One region of the Micromonospora sp. NPDC023737 genome, then DNA from elsewhere that is predicted to be linked to it. Evidence: riboswitches for the same ligand, from Rfam matches in the RefSeq annotation. Region 1 holds a riboswitch; the other holds the start of a gene.

Evidence for each region. Region 1 has a riboswitch for S-adenosylmethionine ahead of thrC (threonine synthase). Riboswitches for the same ligand answer to the same signal wherever they lie in the genome.
Region 2: another riboswitch for S-adenosylmethionine. It lies ahead of AB0F98_RS11595 (ABC transporter substrate-binding protein); the one in region 1 lies ahead of thrC (threonine synthase).

What each region holds. Positions count from the first base shown of each region.
Region 1 covers NZ_JBFAAL010000011.1:85,392-93,307, forward strand. Annotated here, with positions in the region: gene paaN (phenylacetic acid degradation protein PaaN) at 1-269, opposite strand, end outside; gene AB0F98_RS22240 (GNAT family N-acetyltransferase) at 321-1,340, opposite strand; gene thrC (threonine synthase) at 1,622-2,908, opposite strand; SAM riboswitch class I at 2,919-3,053, opposite strand; gene AB0F98_RS22250 (DUF4232 domain-containing protein) at 3,383-4,063, shown strand; gene AB0F98_RS22255 (ABC transporter permease subunit) at 4,070-4,933, opposite strand; gene AB0F98_RS22260 (alpha/beta fold hydrolase) at 4,933-7,800, opposite strand; gene AB0F98_RS22265 (AAA family ATPase) at 7,897-7,916, shown strand, end outside.
Region 2 covers NZ_JBFAAL010000004.1:31,978-39,893, forward strand. Annotated here, with positions in the region: gene AB0F98_RS11590 (glycogen debranching N-terminal domain-containing protein) at 1-817, shown strand, start outside; SAM riboswitch class IV at 1,025-1,136, shown strand; gene AB0F98_RS11595 (ABC transporter substrate-binding protein) at 1,427-2,296, shown strand; gene AB0F98_RS11600 (amino acid ABC transporter permease) at 2,341-3,120, shown strand; gene AB0F98_RS11605 (amino acid ABC transporter ATP-binding protein) at 3,117-3,860, shown strand; gene AB0F98_RS11610 (sugar phosphate isomerase/epimerase) at 3,929-4,846, opposite strand; gene AB0F98_RS11615 (dihydrodipicolinate synthase family protein) at 4,843-6,006, opposite strand; gene AB0F98_RS11620 (Gfo/Idh/MocA family oxidoreductase) at 6,003-7,154, opposite strand; gene AB0F98_RS11625 (LacI family DNA-binding transcriptional regulator) at 7,367-7,916, shown strand, end outside.

The DNA.
Region 1 (7,916 bases):
GCGTGCGGGTAGCGCACACCCAGCTCCACGCCGAACGGGCTCGTCTCGGTGGCGACCCGGTCGCCGGCGCCCGGCTGGTCGAGCGGGAAGTCGCCGTTCAGGTACGCCTCGAAGGCGGCCTTGCCGTCGGAGGCGGCGGTCTCGCCGTACACACGGGGGCTGGGCGATTCGGGGTAGGCGGACCAGTATCCGCGCTCAGTGATCGCGGTCAACGCACGGGTGAGGGTGTCGACGTGCCGGTCGTAGAGGGGGTGCGGGGTGTCCGTCATGCCGTCATGATGCAACAGAAGGGGTCGCGATCAGTAGACCTGTGTCACAACTCAAATCGTCAACTGCCAGTCCGTCCAGCCGTCCACCGGGCGGAAGCCGAGCTGCTCGTTGATCGCGATCATGTGGCTGTTGCTCGCCGCGTTGAAGGTGTCGATCGCGCGTACGGACGGCTCGTGCGTGAGCAGGTGACGCAGGTTCTCGACCTTGACGAGCAGGCCCAGCCGGTGCCCGCGGTGCTCCGGGTCGACGAGGGTGATCTGCTGGAACGCGTGCCAGTCGGCCGACGGGCCGACATCGAGCAGGGTCCACGCGACCAGCCGTCCGGACGCCACGTGCTGGGCCGCGACGTGGTACTGCCGCCGCCCCCGCGCGGTCAGCGCCCGCTCGGTGTCCCGGATCCGCTCGGCGTCGACCTTCTCCGCCTCCCACTCCAGGTCACCCATCGGCGCGTCGGTGCTCAACCGGCCGTCGAGGTAGGCGATGTCGGCGACGTACTCGTCGGGCACGAGACCGTGCCACCGGACGGTGCGGTAGCCCTCCGTGTGGGCGCGGGCGTCGGCCAGCAGCGCGTCCAGCGCGACCTGGTCGACTCTGGTGGGGTCGAGCCGGCGGCGGACCTCGGCGAGGGCCGGCCGGGCACCCATCGCGGCGGCGAACGCGCCGCCCGCCCCGGATCGCGCCGGCCCGTCCGGCAGCGCCGAGACGGCCATCCCGATGACCCGCTTGCGGCCCTGTTCCCGCAGCAGCCGCAGACAGTGCTCGTGCAACGCCCGGCCGACGCCGTGCCGCCGGTACGCCGGATCGACGGCGAGCTCGACAGTCGCGTTGTCGGTGTTGTCGAGCTGCGGCAGGTCAAGCGCCAGGAAACCGGCGGGTACGCCGTCCAGCCGAGCCAACGCCCAGAGCGTGACGATGCCCGGGAAAGGATGACGCAGCTTCGCGTCGAAACGGCGACGGCAGAACGGGGGGTAGCCGGGCACGTCCGCGTCGTTGGCCGCGGCCCCGACGTGGTACGCCGCCTCGATCGCGGCGGTATCGGTGGCGTCGAACGACGCGATCGTGATGCTCATGCCCGCGAGCGTGCCCGCCGCATGACGAACGGGCCAGCGATTTAATCGCTGGCCCGTTCGGACGTTGGTCGGGAGGGACGATCGCGCAACGCCTCCGGCGTTGGGTCGAAAGAACTGAAAGTCTTCGGCGATACGCCCTCCCGCACGGAGCATCTTGCGCCGTCCGGTTCCTGCCGTCAAGTCCTTAGGGGCGGGTTTCTCGCACCCAGAGCGAAAAGCCGGTTACCCGGCGGATCGGCCTGATCCCCCGATCGGGCGATCTGCGGATGATCCACGGCCGGTCAGCCGAGGAGACCGGCGTCGCGGGCGGCACGCAGCGACGGACGGATGTGGTGGGTGGGGCCCACCTGCCCGGCGACCGCGTCGATCGTCTTCAACCCCTCACCCGTGTTGAACACGACCGTCTCGGCGGCCGGGTCGAGCTTGCCGGACTCGACGAGCTTGCGCAGCACCGCCACGGTGACGCCACCGGCGGTCTCGGCGAAGACGCCGGTGGTGCGGGCCAGCAGGCGGATGGCGGCGCGGATCTCGTCGTCGTCGGCGTACTCCATCCAGCCACCGGTACGACGGACCGCCTCCAGGGCGTAGAGGCCGGCCGCCGGGTCGCCGATGTTCAGCGACTTGGCGATGCCGGTCGGCTTGACCGGGACGATCTCGTCACTGCCGCCGTGCAGCGCGGTGGCGATCGGATTGCAGCCGGCCGACTGCGCGCCGAAAACCTTCCAACCGCCGGCCGGCGCCTCCACCAGTCCGATCTCGATCAGCTCGGTGAACGCCTTGTCGATCTTCGTGAGCAGTTCGCCGGAGGCCATCGGGATCACCACCTGGGCCGGGATCCGCCAGCCGAGCTGCTCCGCCACCTCGTAACCGAGCGTCTTCGACCCCTCGGCGTAGTACGGACGGACGTTGACGTTGACGAACGCGGTGTCCTCGAACTCGTCGGTCTCCACCAGTTCGCCGCAGAGCCGGTTCACGTCGTCGTACGAGCCATCGATGGCGACGAGTTCACCCCCGTAGACGGCGGTGGTGACGACCTTGCCCTGCTCCAGGTCACTCGGGATGAACACCACCGACGGCACGCCGGCCCGGGCGGCGTGGGCGGCGACCGAGTTCGCGAGGTTGCCGGTCGACGCACAGGCGAACCGGGTGAACCCGAGCGCCCGGGCGGCGGTCAGCGCCACCGAGACGACCCGGTCCTTGAACGAGTGGGTCGGGTTGGCGCTGTCGTCCTTGACCCAGAGCGGGGCCGTGATGCCCAGCTCGGCGGCGAGGTTCGGGGCGGCGACCAGCGGGGTGAGGCCGGGGTCGAGGGTGACCCGGGTGGCCGGGTCCTGACCGGCGGGAAGCAGCGCCGCGTACCGCCACAGGTTGCGCGGGCCGGCCTCGATCTGCTCGCGGGTCACGGTGGCCAGCGCGGCGGCGTCGTAGTCGACCTCGAGCGGGCCGAAACACTCGTAGCAGGCGTGCTGCGCGGCGAGCGGGTAGCGGGCCTGACAGGCACGGCAGACGAGGGCGCGGGCGGGGCTGGCGGTGGTGTCGATGCCGGACGGGGCGATCGTCGACGTCATGTCGAGATTCCTCTCATCTTCCCCCGCGTCGCACTCTGCGGCGGGGACGGAATTGGCACCTGCCCCTCGGGCGCTCGACGGTGAGCGCGTGGGGTGGTTGCCGGGGCGTCATCGGGCCGTATCCCTAAGCCCCTCTGGATGAGGTATTCAGTTGTGCAACCGAGTCTAAGCGCCCGCCGGGGACGGTCCGAGCGGGGTTCCCACGGTGTGAACGGAGGGCGGACAGGGTGTGGTCACCGCCCTGTCGAGCTGCCCCACATCTGGGACACGCCGGAGCAGAAGCGCCACAGGCGCTCGCGCGAGCTTGACCCGCGCCCCATTTCCGGGGCAGCTCGACAGTGGCCGACCCCCGGTCATCCGGACGGGGACGCCCAGGTCCAGGCAGGCCACCACGCCGTCCGCGCGAGCCATCGGCCTGCCGCCCCGCTATCGCCCAAGACGAAGGCGAGGCGGACTCGGTGGGAGGATTCGGCGATGACACCTCGACCGGCCCGCCGCCAACTCCTGCTCACCGGCCTGCCGCTCGCCGCCGCCCTGCTGCTCGGCGCCTGCACCGCCGACCACGCCGGTATGGGCGGGGACGGGCCAGTGACAGGCGGCAGGCCCGGGGCGGGGCCCACCGCACCCGGCAACGATCCGACCGGCGCATGCCCGGAGTCGGGCGTGCTCATCCGGTCGACCGGCTCGGACGCCGCCATGGGCCTGCGCGCCCTCGGCCTGGAGCTGATCAACTGCGGCACCGCGGACTACCCGCTGCACGGCTACCCGTCGCTGCGGCTGCTCGACGGCGAGGGCACGCCGATCCCGGTCCAGGTGATCGAGGGGGCGAAGGGCATCACCTCGGGCTTCGACGACCCGCCCCGACCGCTGACCCTGCGTCCCGGCGAGCGGGCCGGCGCCGCCGTGCTCTGGCGCAACCTGGTCACCGACTCGACCGTGGTCGCGACCGACGCCGAAGGTCTGGAGGTCGCCCCGGGCCCCGGCCTGGCCAGGCAGGCCGTCGACCCGGACGGGCCGATCGATCTGGGCAACACCGGCCGGATCGGCGTCAGCGCCTGGAAGGAGGCGGAGCCGACGACTCCCGCCACACCGCCGGCCCCGTCACAGCCCAGCGGGGCGCCCTCGGTGGCGGTGACCCCGGACAGCCGGTTGTGAGCGCCGTTACGAGGTGACGTCCTTGCGGGTGAAACGCCAGTACGCCAGCGCCCAGAACAGCGTCGCGTAGCTGATCGACGAGATGGCTCCGCGTACCACGTCGTCGGTCTGCACCGGCGTGGAGAGCAACCCGAGCCACGCGGTGCTGAAGTGGGTCGGCAGGAAGGCACGCAGGCCGCCGAGCGCGGTGATCTGGTCCAGGATGCTGGAGAGGATCCAGAGCAGCACCGCGCCGCCGACCGCGCCGAGCGCGGCGTCCGTGCTCACCGACAGCAGGAACGCCAGACCGGCCACCACCAGCAGTACGACGGCCAGGTAGCCGAGCACCGCCAGCAGCCGCAGCAGCCCCTGCCCCGGCGGGAGTTCCGCCGCGACCATGCTGCGCAGCGGCGACCAGCCGTAGCGGAGGGTGCCGGCGGCCAGGGCGGTGCCGGCGAGCAGCAGCAGCGCCAACCCCGAGTAGGCGGCCGCGACCAGCAGCTTCACCGTGAGCAGCCGGGCGCGCGGCACCGGCACGGCGAGCAGGTACCGCAGGCTCCCCCAGCTCGCTTCGCTGGCCACCGTGTCGCCGAAGAAGAGCGCCACCACCACGACCAGCAGGAACGACGCCGAGACGAAGATGGTGAACAGCGTGAAGTTCAACCCGCCCGAGGTGGCGAACGAGATGAGGCTGGCGAACTCGCCCCCACCGTTGTCGTCGTCGCCGGCGTCGAACTGGAACGCGATCAGGATGATCAGCGGCAGCAGCACCATGAACCCGAGCGCCAACTGGGTACGCCGTCGGGCCGCCTGACGGCGGAACTCCGCGACGAACGGCAGTGTGGCCGAAGGCCGGTAACCGGGGGCGGCACCCACCGTGGACGTACTCATCAGCGGTCCCCGCTTCCCCGCGAACTCTCCCCCACGAGGGCGAGGAACGCGTCCTCCAGGCGGCGCCGAGGCACCACCCGGTCCACTCCGATGCCGGCCCGGACCAGCTCCGCCACCACGTCGCTGCGCGCGGTGCCGTTGGTGTCCACCACGAGTTGCCCGTCGCTCTCGGGCAGCACCCGGACCCCGTCGAGACGGTCCAGGACGGCCCGCGCCGCAGCCGGATCGGTCACGTCGAACAGCACGCTGGGCGACTCACCGACAATCTCCTCGACCGGCCCGGACGCCACAATCCGGCCCTTGTTGACCACCACGGCGTGGGTGCAGGTCTGCTCGACCTCGGCGAGCAGGTGGCTGGAGACCAGCACCGCGCGGCCGTCCGTGGCGTAGCGCTGGAGCACCCGGCGCATCTCGGCGATCTGTGGCGGGTCGAGCCCGTCGGTCGGCTCGTCGAGCACCAGCAACTCGGGCAGGCCGAGCATGGCCTGCGCGATGGCGAGCCGCTGTCGCATCCCGTGGCTGTAGGTCTTGATCTTGCGGTGCACGGAGTCGCCCAGGCCGGCGATCTCCAGCGCCTGGTCGAAATGCGCGTCCGACTCCGGGCGCCCGGTCGCCTGCCAGTACGCCCGCAGGTTCTCCAGGCCGGACAGGTGCGGCAGGAAGCCGGGCCCCTCGACCAGCGCGCCGATCCGCGAGAGCACCGGGGAACCGGGCACCAGCCGGTGCCCGAACACGTAGATCTCGCCCGCCGTGGGCTGGGTGAGGCCCATCAGCACCCGCAGGGTGGTGGTCTTGCCGGCGCCGTTCGGCCCGAGCAGGCCGACCACCTGGCCGGGGCGTACCTCGAAGTCCACGTTGGAGACGGCGACGAAGCCGTCCGCGTACTCCTTGCGCAGTCGGCGCACGGCGAGCGGCACCTGCGCGTACTCCGGATGCACCGAACTGTCGTGACGGCGCTGCCGGCGGCGGACCAGGGCGACGACCACGACGAGCCCGACCACGATCGCGGCGAGCAGCCCGACCAGCACCCAGCGCCAGACGGTCGCCGCCGTCGGGATCGGGTCGCCCGCGACGTCGGGGAGGGCGAGCGGCGCGTCACCCGCCGCGACGGTGTAGACGTTCGGCTCCGCCGGACTCGCGTACGCCTGGTCGGACGTCGCGACCACCACCCGGAGCCGGTGCCCGGCCTCGAACCGGCGGACGATCGCCGGCAGGGTCACCGTGACCGGGCGGGCGTCGGCGATCCGCTCCGGCAGGCCGGTGAGCCGGATCGGGGCGATCAACCCGTTGGGCAGAGTGGCCGCGCCGTTCGGGTCCACGTCGTAGAGCTTCACGAAGAGCACCGCCTCGCCGGTCGGGGACGCGGCCCGGATCGACACCGTCGGGGCGCCCACCACGTCCACCGCCTCGGCCAGCGGCGCCGACTCGAACCTGGCGTGCTGACCCGGCACGTCCCCGGCCACCCCGTCCAGCAGGGCGGAGAGACCACCCGCGAAGGGCACCGAGGAGATGGCCGCCGGGTTGCCGTTCGGCGGGTTGGCGATCCGTTGCTCGGGGCCGGTCAACGCCACCTCGGTACGACGCTGCCCGCCGGTGCCGGGGTAGTCGGTGGTGCGGTAGCCGGTGGCGACCAGGCCACGGTCCAGCGCGTCGAAACCGGCGATCCGGGACCAGGTGAAGTCGTTCCCCGGTGCCTCGCCCGCACCCCGCACGTAGTGGTCCAGCCACTGGACGGTCAGGAAGCGCACCCGGTCGGAGTCCGTCTTCGGCCCGTCACCGCCGTCGTGCCCGCCGGTGAACCAGGCCACCCGGACGGGGATGTCGTTGGCCGCGAGGCCCCGGGCGTTGGCGTCCGCCTCGGCGAGCGGGAAGAGGCTGTCCGCCTCGCCCTGCACGAGCAGGGTGGGGGCGGTGACCCGGTCCAGCACCCCGGCCGGGCTGGACCGGTGCAGCAGGTCCACCGCCGCCTGATCGGCCCGGCCGGAGGTGGCCATCCGCAGGTACGCGGCGCAGACGTCGGCCGCGAACCGCCCGCAGGACGGGTCGGCGGCGGCACCCGGCGCGTGCCCCGGACCGCTGCCCGGACCCGCGCCGGGGTCGGGGCTGGGCGGCCCGGCCGACGCCGGCGCCCCCTGCGGCTGGGCCGCGATGTTGCCGGAGAACCCGGCCGGCCCGGAGCCGACGCTGCCGCCACCACCGAAGAAGAGGCCCGCCCAGCCCTTCTTGAACACGCCCGCCGTGGCGGGTCCGCCCGCGCTGTCCGGCACGAGGCTCCGAGCCAGGTCGTTCCAGGTGATCATCGGGACGATCGCGTCCACCCGCCGGTCCTGCGCGGCGAGCAGCAGGGCGAGCGCGCCGCCGTACGAGCCGCCGACCACGCCGATCCGGGGATCCCCGGCGGCGTCGGTGCGCACCTCCGGACGGGCGGCGAGCCAGTCCAACAGCCGCTGCGCGTCGCGTACCTCGTAGTCGGGGCTGTCCAGGTGGATCTCGCCGCCGCTGCGACCGAAGCCGCGCGCCGTCCAGGTGAGTACGGCGTACCCACGCTCGGCGAACTCCTCGGCGTCGTCGCGTACCGACTCCTTGGTGCCGCCGAAGCCGTGCGCCAGCAGCACCGCGGGCACCTTGTGCCGGGCGGAGGCGTCCTCCGGCAGGTAGAACGTGGTGTCCAGGTCGACCGGCTGCTGCCCGTCCGGTCCGGAGCGCACGGTCAGCATGGCGGCCTCGGTACGCACCTCGGGGTCGCGCGGCCGGACCGCCCAGCCGACGGCGACGGCCAGCAGCACGGCGACCACCGCCGCGACGACCGCCCGACGGCCGGTGGGAAGGGCACGCCGGATCCGAGGGATCGACAACCGCGATGTCATGCGGCACACGGTACGGGCCGATTCCTGAGGGTTGGCTGAGATCTCCGTACCCCGTCGCAGCCGACGCCGCCGGCCCACGGCGGCTAGGGTCGGGCGATGGCGCAACCTGACCTGAT
Region 2 (7,916 bases), on a different contig from region 1:
GCCCGACGGGGTGCAGTTCGCGGACGGGACCATCCCGGTGCTGCCGATCGCCACCTGCGAGACGCAGGGCTACACGTACGACGCGAAGATCCGCGCGGCGGAACTCGCCGACGGGCCGATGCGGGACCCGGTGCTGGCGCAGCGGCTGCGCGCCGAGGCGGCGGCCCTGCGGGACCGGTTCAACCGTGACTTCTGGGTACCGGAACGCGGCGGCTACTACGCGATCGGCCTGGACGGCGACGGACGGCCGATCGACTCGATGACGTCCAACATGGGCCATCTGCTCTGGAGCGGCATCGTGCCGCCGGACCGGGCACGATTGGTGGCCGCCCAACTGATGTCCGACGAGATGTTCTCCGGCTGGGGCGTGCGTACCCTCTCCACCGCCGACAGCGGCTACAACCCCATCGGTTACCACGTCGGCACCGTCTGGCCGCACGACAACTCGATAGTGGCGGCCGGCCTCGCCCGCTACGGCCAGCACGAGGCGGCCCACCGCATCATCGGGGCCATGATGGAGGCGTCCGCCTACTCCGAGCACCGGCTGCCCGAGGCGTTCTCCGGCTACGACCGCAGGTTCGGCCGGCGGCCGGTCCCATACCCCACCGCGTGCAACCCGCAGGCCTGGGCCAGCGGGGCACCGCTGCTGTTCCTGCGTACGCTGCTCGGGCTGGACGCGGTCGACGGCCGGCTGGTCCTGGATCCGCACCTGCCGGAGTCGATCGGCCCGGTCCGGCTGCTCGGCGTTCCGGCGTTCGGCCGCCGCTGGGACCTGCACGCCGAGGGCACCCACGGCGAGGTCCACCCCGCCGCCTGACCCGGCGACGCCAGTCGGCCCGACGCGGCGGCGTCGGGTGCTGCGATCGCGCGCCACCGTGGCCACGCACAAGTCGGGCCGGTCGACTCGATTCCGGTGATCGTGGCCGGTCCGAGACGCCCGGCGGCCGCGCCACCCGACGGGGAGCGTGAGCGTGGTCATAACGGCTGGACGACTGTCCGTACCGGGCTGCTAACCTCTTGCGCAGGTCATGAGCGCCAGCGTCAAGCCCCGGCTTGCTGGCCGGCAACCCTCCTCCGCGGTGGGGTGCCCCGGGTGAAGACCGGGCACCGGAGCGAATCCGGTGCAAGCGTGGCCTGGTCCCCAGGTCAGCAACGACCCGGGAGAGCCAATGTCGTTCCACCACACCATCTCGTCAGTCGGCCGCATCGTGCCCGACGCCAACGTCCGGCGGCCCGATTCGCCGGCGCTGACCCGGCGTCGGCACGTCGACATGATGTTGGTGTGCAGCGCCGGCTGTCCTGCCGGCGCGCGGCGCTGACCGCGCACTCTCCCCGCCAGCCCGAACCCTCCAGCGGCGTGCCCCTGCGGCGCGCCGTCGGCGGCGCGCGTCCGTGCTCCGCCGAATACCGACATCCGGAGACACCTGTGCGATTCCTTCCTACCCTGACCCGGTTGGTCGCCGTCGGCGCGGCCGCGATCCTCGGTGCCACCGCCCTCACCGCCTGCGGCGACGACGCCGCGTCCGGCGCGGACAACCCGTACGACCTGCTCCAGCCGGGCGTGCTGCGCGCCGGGACGCTCACCGATGCCCCGCCGAACGTGTACCTGAAGGACGGAAAGTTCACCGGCTTCGACAACGACCTGCTCACCGCGGTCGCCGGGAAGATCGGTCTGAAGGTGGAGTTCGTCGGCACCGACTTCTCCGCGCTGCTCGCCCAGGTCAACAACCACAAGTTCGACGTCGGCAGCTCGTCGATCACCATCACCGAGGCCCGCAAGAAGACGGTGGACTTCGGCAACGGGTACGACTTCGGCTACTTCGGACTCGACGTACCGGCCGGCTCGCCGATCCACAGCTTCGACGAGCTCGCCGGTAAGCGGGTCGTCGTCGTGCAGGGCACCGTCCAGGACGACTACGCCAACGGCAAGGGACTCGACCCGGTGCGCGTACCGGACTACAACGGCGCGATCAACCAGCTCAAGGCCGGTACCGCGGACGCCTGGATCGCCCCGGCCGAGATCGGCGAGAAGTCGGCCGCGGACAGCGGCGGGAAGATCGCCGTGGCCGCGAAGCTGCTCAGCCCCGCGCCGACGGCGTACGCGGTGGCGAAGGGGAACGACGCCCTGCGCGAGGCGCTGAACAAGGGCCTCGACGAGGTGATCGCCGACGGCACGTGGAACCGGCTGCAGGCCCAGTACTACCCGGGCCGGCCGATTCCGGCGGACTTCAAGCCGGGCAGCGGCACCGTGGCGGTCCCGGCCGCACCGACCGCGTCCGCGTCGGCCGGGTCCTGACAGTACGACGAAACGACCGAGCGGAGCGGTAGGAGAGACGAGACATGGATCCGTTGCGGACCCTGTGGGAGACGTTCTTCGACTGGGATTCGATGCGCGAGGCGCTGCCCGAGATGCTCACCATCGGGCTGCCCAACACCCTGCTCCTCGCGGTCTCCGCCGCTCTGCTCGGCTCGGTACTGGGCATGCTGCTGGCCGTCGCCGGCATCTCCCGTACCCGGTGGCTGCGCTGGCCGGCGCGGGTCTACACCGACGTGTTCCGGGGGCTGCCGGCCGCCGCGACGATCCTGCTGATCGGCGTCGGCCTGGCGCCGCTCGGCATGCAGGTGTGGGGGCCGAACCCGTACCCGCTGGGCATTCTGGCGCTCTCCCTGATCGCCGCCGCCTACATCGGAGAGATCTTCCGCTCCGGCATCCAGTCGGTGGAGGCGACCCAGTTGGAGGGTGCCCGCGCGTTGGGATTCTCCTGGGCCGAGGCGATGCGGGTGGTGATCATCCCGCAGGGCGTACGCCGGGTCCTGCCGGCCTGGGTCAACCAGCTCATCGCGCTGATCAAGGACTCCAGCCTGGTCTACTTCCTCGGCCTGGTGGCCAGCCAGCGGGAGCTGTTCCGGATCGGGCAGGACTACGCGGCCACCACCGGTAACGAATCGGCCCTGCTGCTGGCCGGCCTGTTCTACCTGGCGCTGACCGTACCGCTGACCCACGTGGTCAACGCGATCGACGCCCGGCTGCGCCACGGCCGGCCCGCCGCACAGCCGACCGACGAGATCGACGACGCCGACCTGGCATTGCCGGGTGCGGCGGGAGGGAGTGGGCGATGACCGCCGCCACCAGCACCTCGGTCAGCCTGGCCGTACGCGATGTCCACCTGGCCTTCGGGCCCAACCGGGTGCTCCGCGGGGCCGACCTGGACGTGGTCCGCGGCGGGACGGCCTGCGTCATCGGGCCGTCCGGCTCCGGCAAGTCGACGCTGCTGCGGACGATCAACCGGCTCATCGAACCGGACCGCGGCGACGTGCTGCTCGACGGGCGCAGCGTGCTGGCCGACGATCCGGACGCCCTGCGTCAGCGGATCGGCATGGTCTTCCAGCAGTTCAACCTGTTTCCGCACATGAGCGTGCTGCGCAACGTCACCCTGGCGCTGCGCCGGATCAGGAAGCTGCCCGAGGAGGAGGCGGTGGCGATCGCCCGCGCCCAGCTGGAACTCGTCGGCCTGGCCGCCAAGGCGGACGCGCGACCCGGCCACCTCTCCGGCGGGCAGCAGCAGCGGGTGGCGATCGCCCGCGCGCTGGCGTTGCAGCCGCAGGTGATGCTCTTCGACGAGGCGACCAGCGCCCTGGACCCGGAGCTGGTCAAGGGGGTGCTCGGGGTGATGGCGGACCTCGCGTCCGGTGGCATGACCATGGTGGTGGTGACCCATGAAATGGGCTTCGCCCGAGAGGTGGCCGACACGGTGGCCTTCATGGACCACGGCGTGGTGCTTGAGGCCGGTGAACCGGCGGCCGTCTTCGAGGCGGCCGAGCACCCACGACTGCGCCGGTTCCTGGCCCAGGTGCTCTGAGCCGCGCGGTCACGTGTACCGTCGGCCGCCCCTGTCTGCCGCCTCAGTCGACCGCCCCCGTCGGCAGCTCAGTCGCGCAGCACGTGCGTGACGTAGCGGCGGGCCAGCGTGGACACGACGTCGTCCGGGTCGGCCGCCCAGACGTCGGCGTTGAAGATCTCGACCTCCACGTCGCCGGTGTAGCCGGCCCGCTCGACCGCGCGGCGCAGCAGCGGGAAGTCGATGTGCCCGTCGCCCATCATGCCCCGGGAGAGCAGCGTGTCCGGGGGCAGCGGCGTGATCCAGTCGCAGACCTGGAAGCCGGCGATGCGGCCCCGGGCCCGATCGATCTGGTCGAGCACGTCCGGATCCCACCAGACGTGGAACGTGTCGACCACCACCCCCACCTGCTCGGTGGGGAACTGCTCGGCCAGGTCGAGCGCCTGCCCCAGGGTGGAGAGCACCCCCCGGTCGGCGCAGAAGATCGGGTGCATCGGTTCCAGGGCCAGCCGTACGCCCCGCTCGGCCGCGTACGGCACCAGTTCGGCGATCCCCTCAGCCATGCGGTGGCGGGCCCCGGCCAGGTCCCGCGAGCCCTCCGGCAGGCCGCCGACCACCATCACCAGACAGGCCGCGGCCAGCTCCGCGGCCTCGTCGATGGCGCGCCGGTTGTCGTCGAGCGCGGGCCGCCGCAACGCCGGACCGGCGGCGGTGAGGAATCCGCCCCGGCACAGCGAGGAGACCCGCAGGCCGGCGTCCGTCACGAGACGGGCGGCGGCGGGCACACCGATCTGCTGGACGGGCTCGCGCCACAGCCCGACGGCCGGCAGACCGGCCCGTACACAGCCGGCGACCGCCTCGGCGACCGACCACCGCTCGGTGGTCTTCTGGTTCAGCGACAGTCGGGCGAGCCGCGCGTCGCCGGGCGCCGGTGTCGGCACCTCGGCCGGCCGCCCGGAGGGCACCTCGACGGCGGGCACTGTGGATCGAGTGGGCCGGCCGGTCATCGCGGCACTCCGGCGGCGTCGAGGAACGCCCGCAGGCGGGCGGCGGCGAGGTCGGGATCGGGCAGCAGCCGCGCGTCGTCGGCGAGCCGGGCCAGCTCGGCGAGGTGGAGCACGGACCGGGCGCTCTGCAGTCCGCCCACCATGGTGAAGCCGGGCTGGTGACCGCAGAGCCAGGCGAGGAACGCGATCCCGGTCTTGTAGTACCAGGTCGGCGCGGTGAAGATGTGCCGGGCCAGCGGCAGCGTCGGCGCGAACGCCTCGTCGTAACGCGGCAGGTCGCCGGCGTCGAGGGCCTGGAGCGCGGCCGAGGCGGCCGGTGCGATGGCGGCGAAGACACCGAGCAGGGCGTCGCTGTGGTACGTCCCGTCGCCACGGATCAGGTCCGGGTAGTTGAAGTCGTCGCCGGTGTACAGCCGGACACCGGCCGGCAGGGCGGCGCGCAGACCGCGTTCGTGCCCGGCGTCGAGCAGCGACACCTTGACCCCGTCGACCTTGCCCGCGTGCTGCCGGACGAGGTCGAGGAACGCGGTGGTGGCGGCCGGCACCTGCGGCGAACCCCAGTAGCCGTGCAGCGCCGGGTCGAACATCGACCCCAGCCAGTGCAGGATCACCGGGCCGGAGACCTGTTCGAGCACGCGCCCGTAAACCTCGGCGTAGTCCTCCGGAGCGCGGGCCAGCCGGGCGAGCTGCCGACTCGCCATCAGGATGACCTGCGCACCGCTGGCCTCCACGACCTCGATCTGCTCGCAGTAGGCGGCGGTGACCTCGTCGAGGGAGCCGAGGTCGGCCGGGGCGTGATCGGTGCCGGCCCCGGCGGCTATCCGGCCACCCACCTCGCGGGCGGCCGCGGCGCTGCGGGCGATGAGTTCCCGGGTGCTTGGCCAGTCCAGACCCATGCCACGCTGGGCGGTGTCCATCGCCTCGGCCACGCCCAGGCCGTACGACCAGAGATGCCGGCGGAACGCCAGGGTGGCCTCCCAGTCGAGGGCCGCCGGTGCGCCGGGAGTGTTGTCGCCCAGCGGGTCGGCCACCACGTGCGCTGCGGCGAAGGCGGTCCGGGAGGCGATCGGCCCGGACGGCCGCGACCAGCGGGCCGGCTCGGCCAACCGCCTCTCCTCCACCGTCCCGTCGGAGCGGGGCAACCGCACCGAGGCGCTCATGCCGTCAACTCGGTCAGCTCGACGCGGCGCCCCTCCCGCGAGGAGCGGAGCCCGGCCTCGGCGAGTTGCACCCCGCGAGCGCCGGAGAGCAGGTCGTACGGGTTCGGCGCGTCCTCGACGACGTGCCGCACGAACTGTTCCCACTGCGCCTTGAAGCCGTTGTCGAACAGGGCGTTGTCGGGCACCTCCTGCCACTGGTCGCGGAATCGTCGGGTCTCCGCGAGGTCCGGGTTCCACACCGGCTTCGGGGTGACCGTCCGGTGCTGCGCCCGGCAGCGGTGCAGCCCGGCCACCGCGCTGCCCTCGGTGCCGTCGACCTGGAACTCCACCAGCTCGTCCCGGTTGACCCGGACCGCCCAGGACGAGTTGATCTGCGCGATCACTCCGTCGTCGAGCTCGAAGATGGCGTACGCGGCGTCGTCGGCGGTCGCCTCGTATCGCTGGCCCTGCTCGTCCCACCGTTGCGGGATGTGCGTGACCACCCGCGCGGTGACCGCCCGTACCCGGCCGAACAGGTTCTCCAGCACGTAGTTCCAGTGCGGGAACATGTCCAGCGCGATGCCGCCGCCGTCCTGTGCCCGGTAGTTCCAGCTGGGACGCTGGGCGGGCTGCCAGTCGCCCTCGAACACCCAGTAGCCGAACTCGCCGCGCACCGACAGGATGCGGCCGAAGAATCCACTGTCGACCAGCCGCTTGAGCTTCACCAGGCCGGGCAGGTAGAGCTTGTCGTGCACCACGCCGTTCTTCACGCCGGCCCGGCGGGCGTGCCGGGCGAGTTCGAGCGCGGCGGTGAGCGATTCCGCGCTGGGCTTCTCGGCGTAGACGTGCCGGCTGGCGTCCATCGCCTTGATGAGCGCCTTCTCCCGGACCTGCGTCGACTGGGCGTCGAAGTAGACCGGGTAGTCGGCGTCGGCCAGCGCGGCGTCCAGGTCGGTCGTCCATCGCGGCAGGTCGTGCCGCTCCGCGATCTCGCGCAGCTTGGTGGCGTTCCGCCCGACCAGCAGCGGGTCGAGCTGCACCCGGGTGCCGTCGGAGAGCGCCACGCCGCCCTGCTCCCGGATGGCGAGGACGGATCGGACGAGATGCTGCCGGTAGCCCATCCGGCCGGTCACCCCGTTCATAACCACGCCGAGCTTGCGAGCGGCCATCGACGACCTCCTTGGGAAAGCGCTTACCGAGACGGTATGGCAGAGCGAGCCGCCGGTGCAAGCCCCGTCCACATCGGCCGGTCAGCACCGAGACCGATCGGTCACTATGAATGGGAGAAGTGCAGGTCATCGGGGTTTGACGGCGCGATCGGGCGGTTCCTAGGCTGGCGGCGGACGACTTCCATCCGGCGTCCACCGGGAAGGACGGTGTCGTGACCGGTTCCGTCACGCTGCACGACGTGGCTCGGCGCGCCGGCGTCTCGCTGGCCACCGCGTCGCGCGCCCTCAACGGCAGCGCCAACCGGGTCGTCGGCGAGGAGCTGCGCGAGCGGGTGCTGCGGGCCGCGGCAGAGCTGCGCTACTCCCCCAACGCGCACGCCCAGGCGATGGCCCGGGGTCGCACCAACATCGTCGGGCTGTCGCTGCACGACATCGCCGACCCCTACTTCTCCGCCGTCGCCGCCGGCGTGATGCGCGAGGCCGAGGCGCACGGCCTGCTGGTCACCATGGCGAGCACCGAACGGCGGCCGGGTGCCGAGACCGACTACGTGGGTGCGTTCCGCCGGCACTGGGCCAGCGTGGTCATCGTGGTCGGCAGCCGCACCGACGACCGGGCGGCCACCGACCAGCTGGCCGAGGAACTCGCCGCGTTCGAGGCCGAGGGGGGCCGGGCGGTGGCCGTGAGCCAGCCCCGCCTCCCGGTCGACACCATCTCGATCGACAACCAGGCCGGCGCACGGGATCTCGGCCACGCCCTGCACG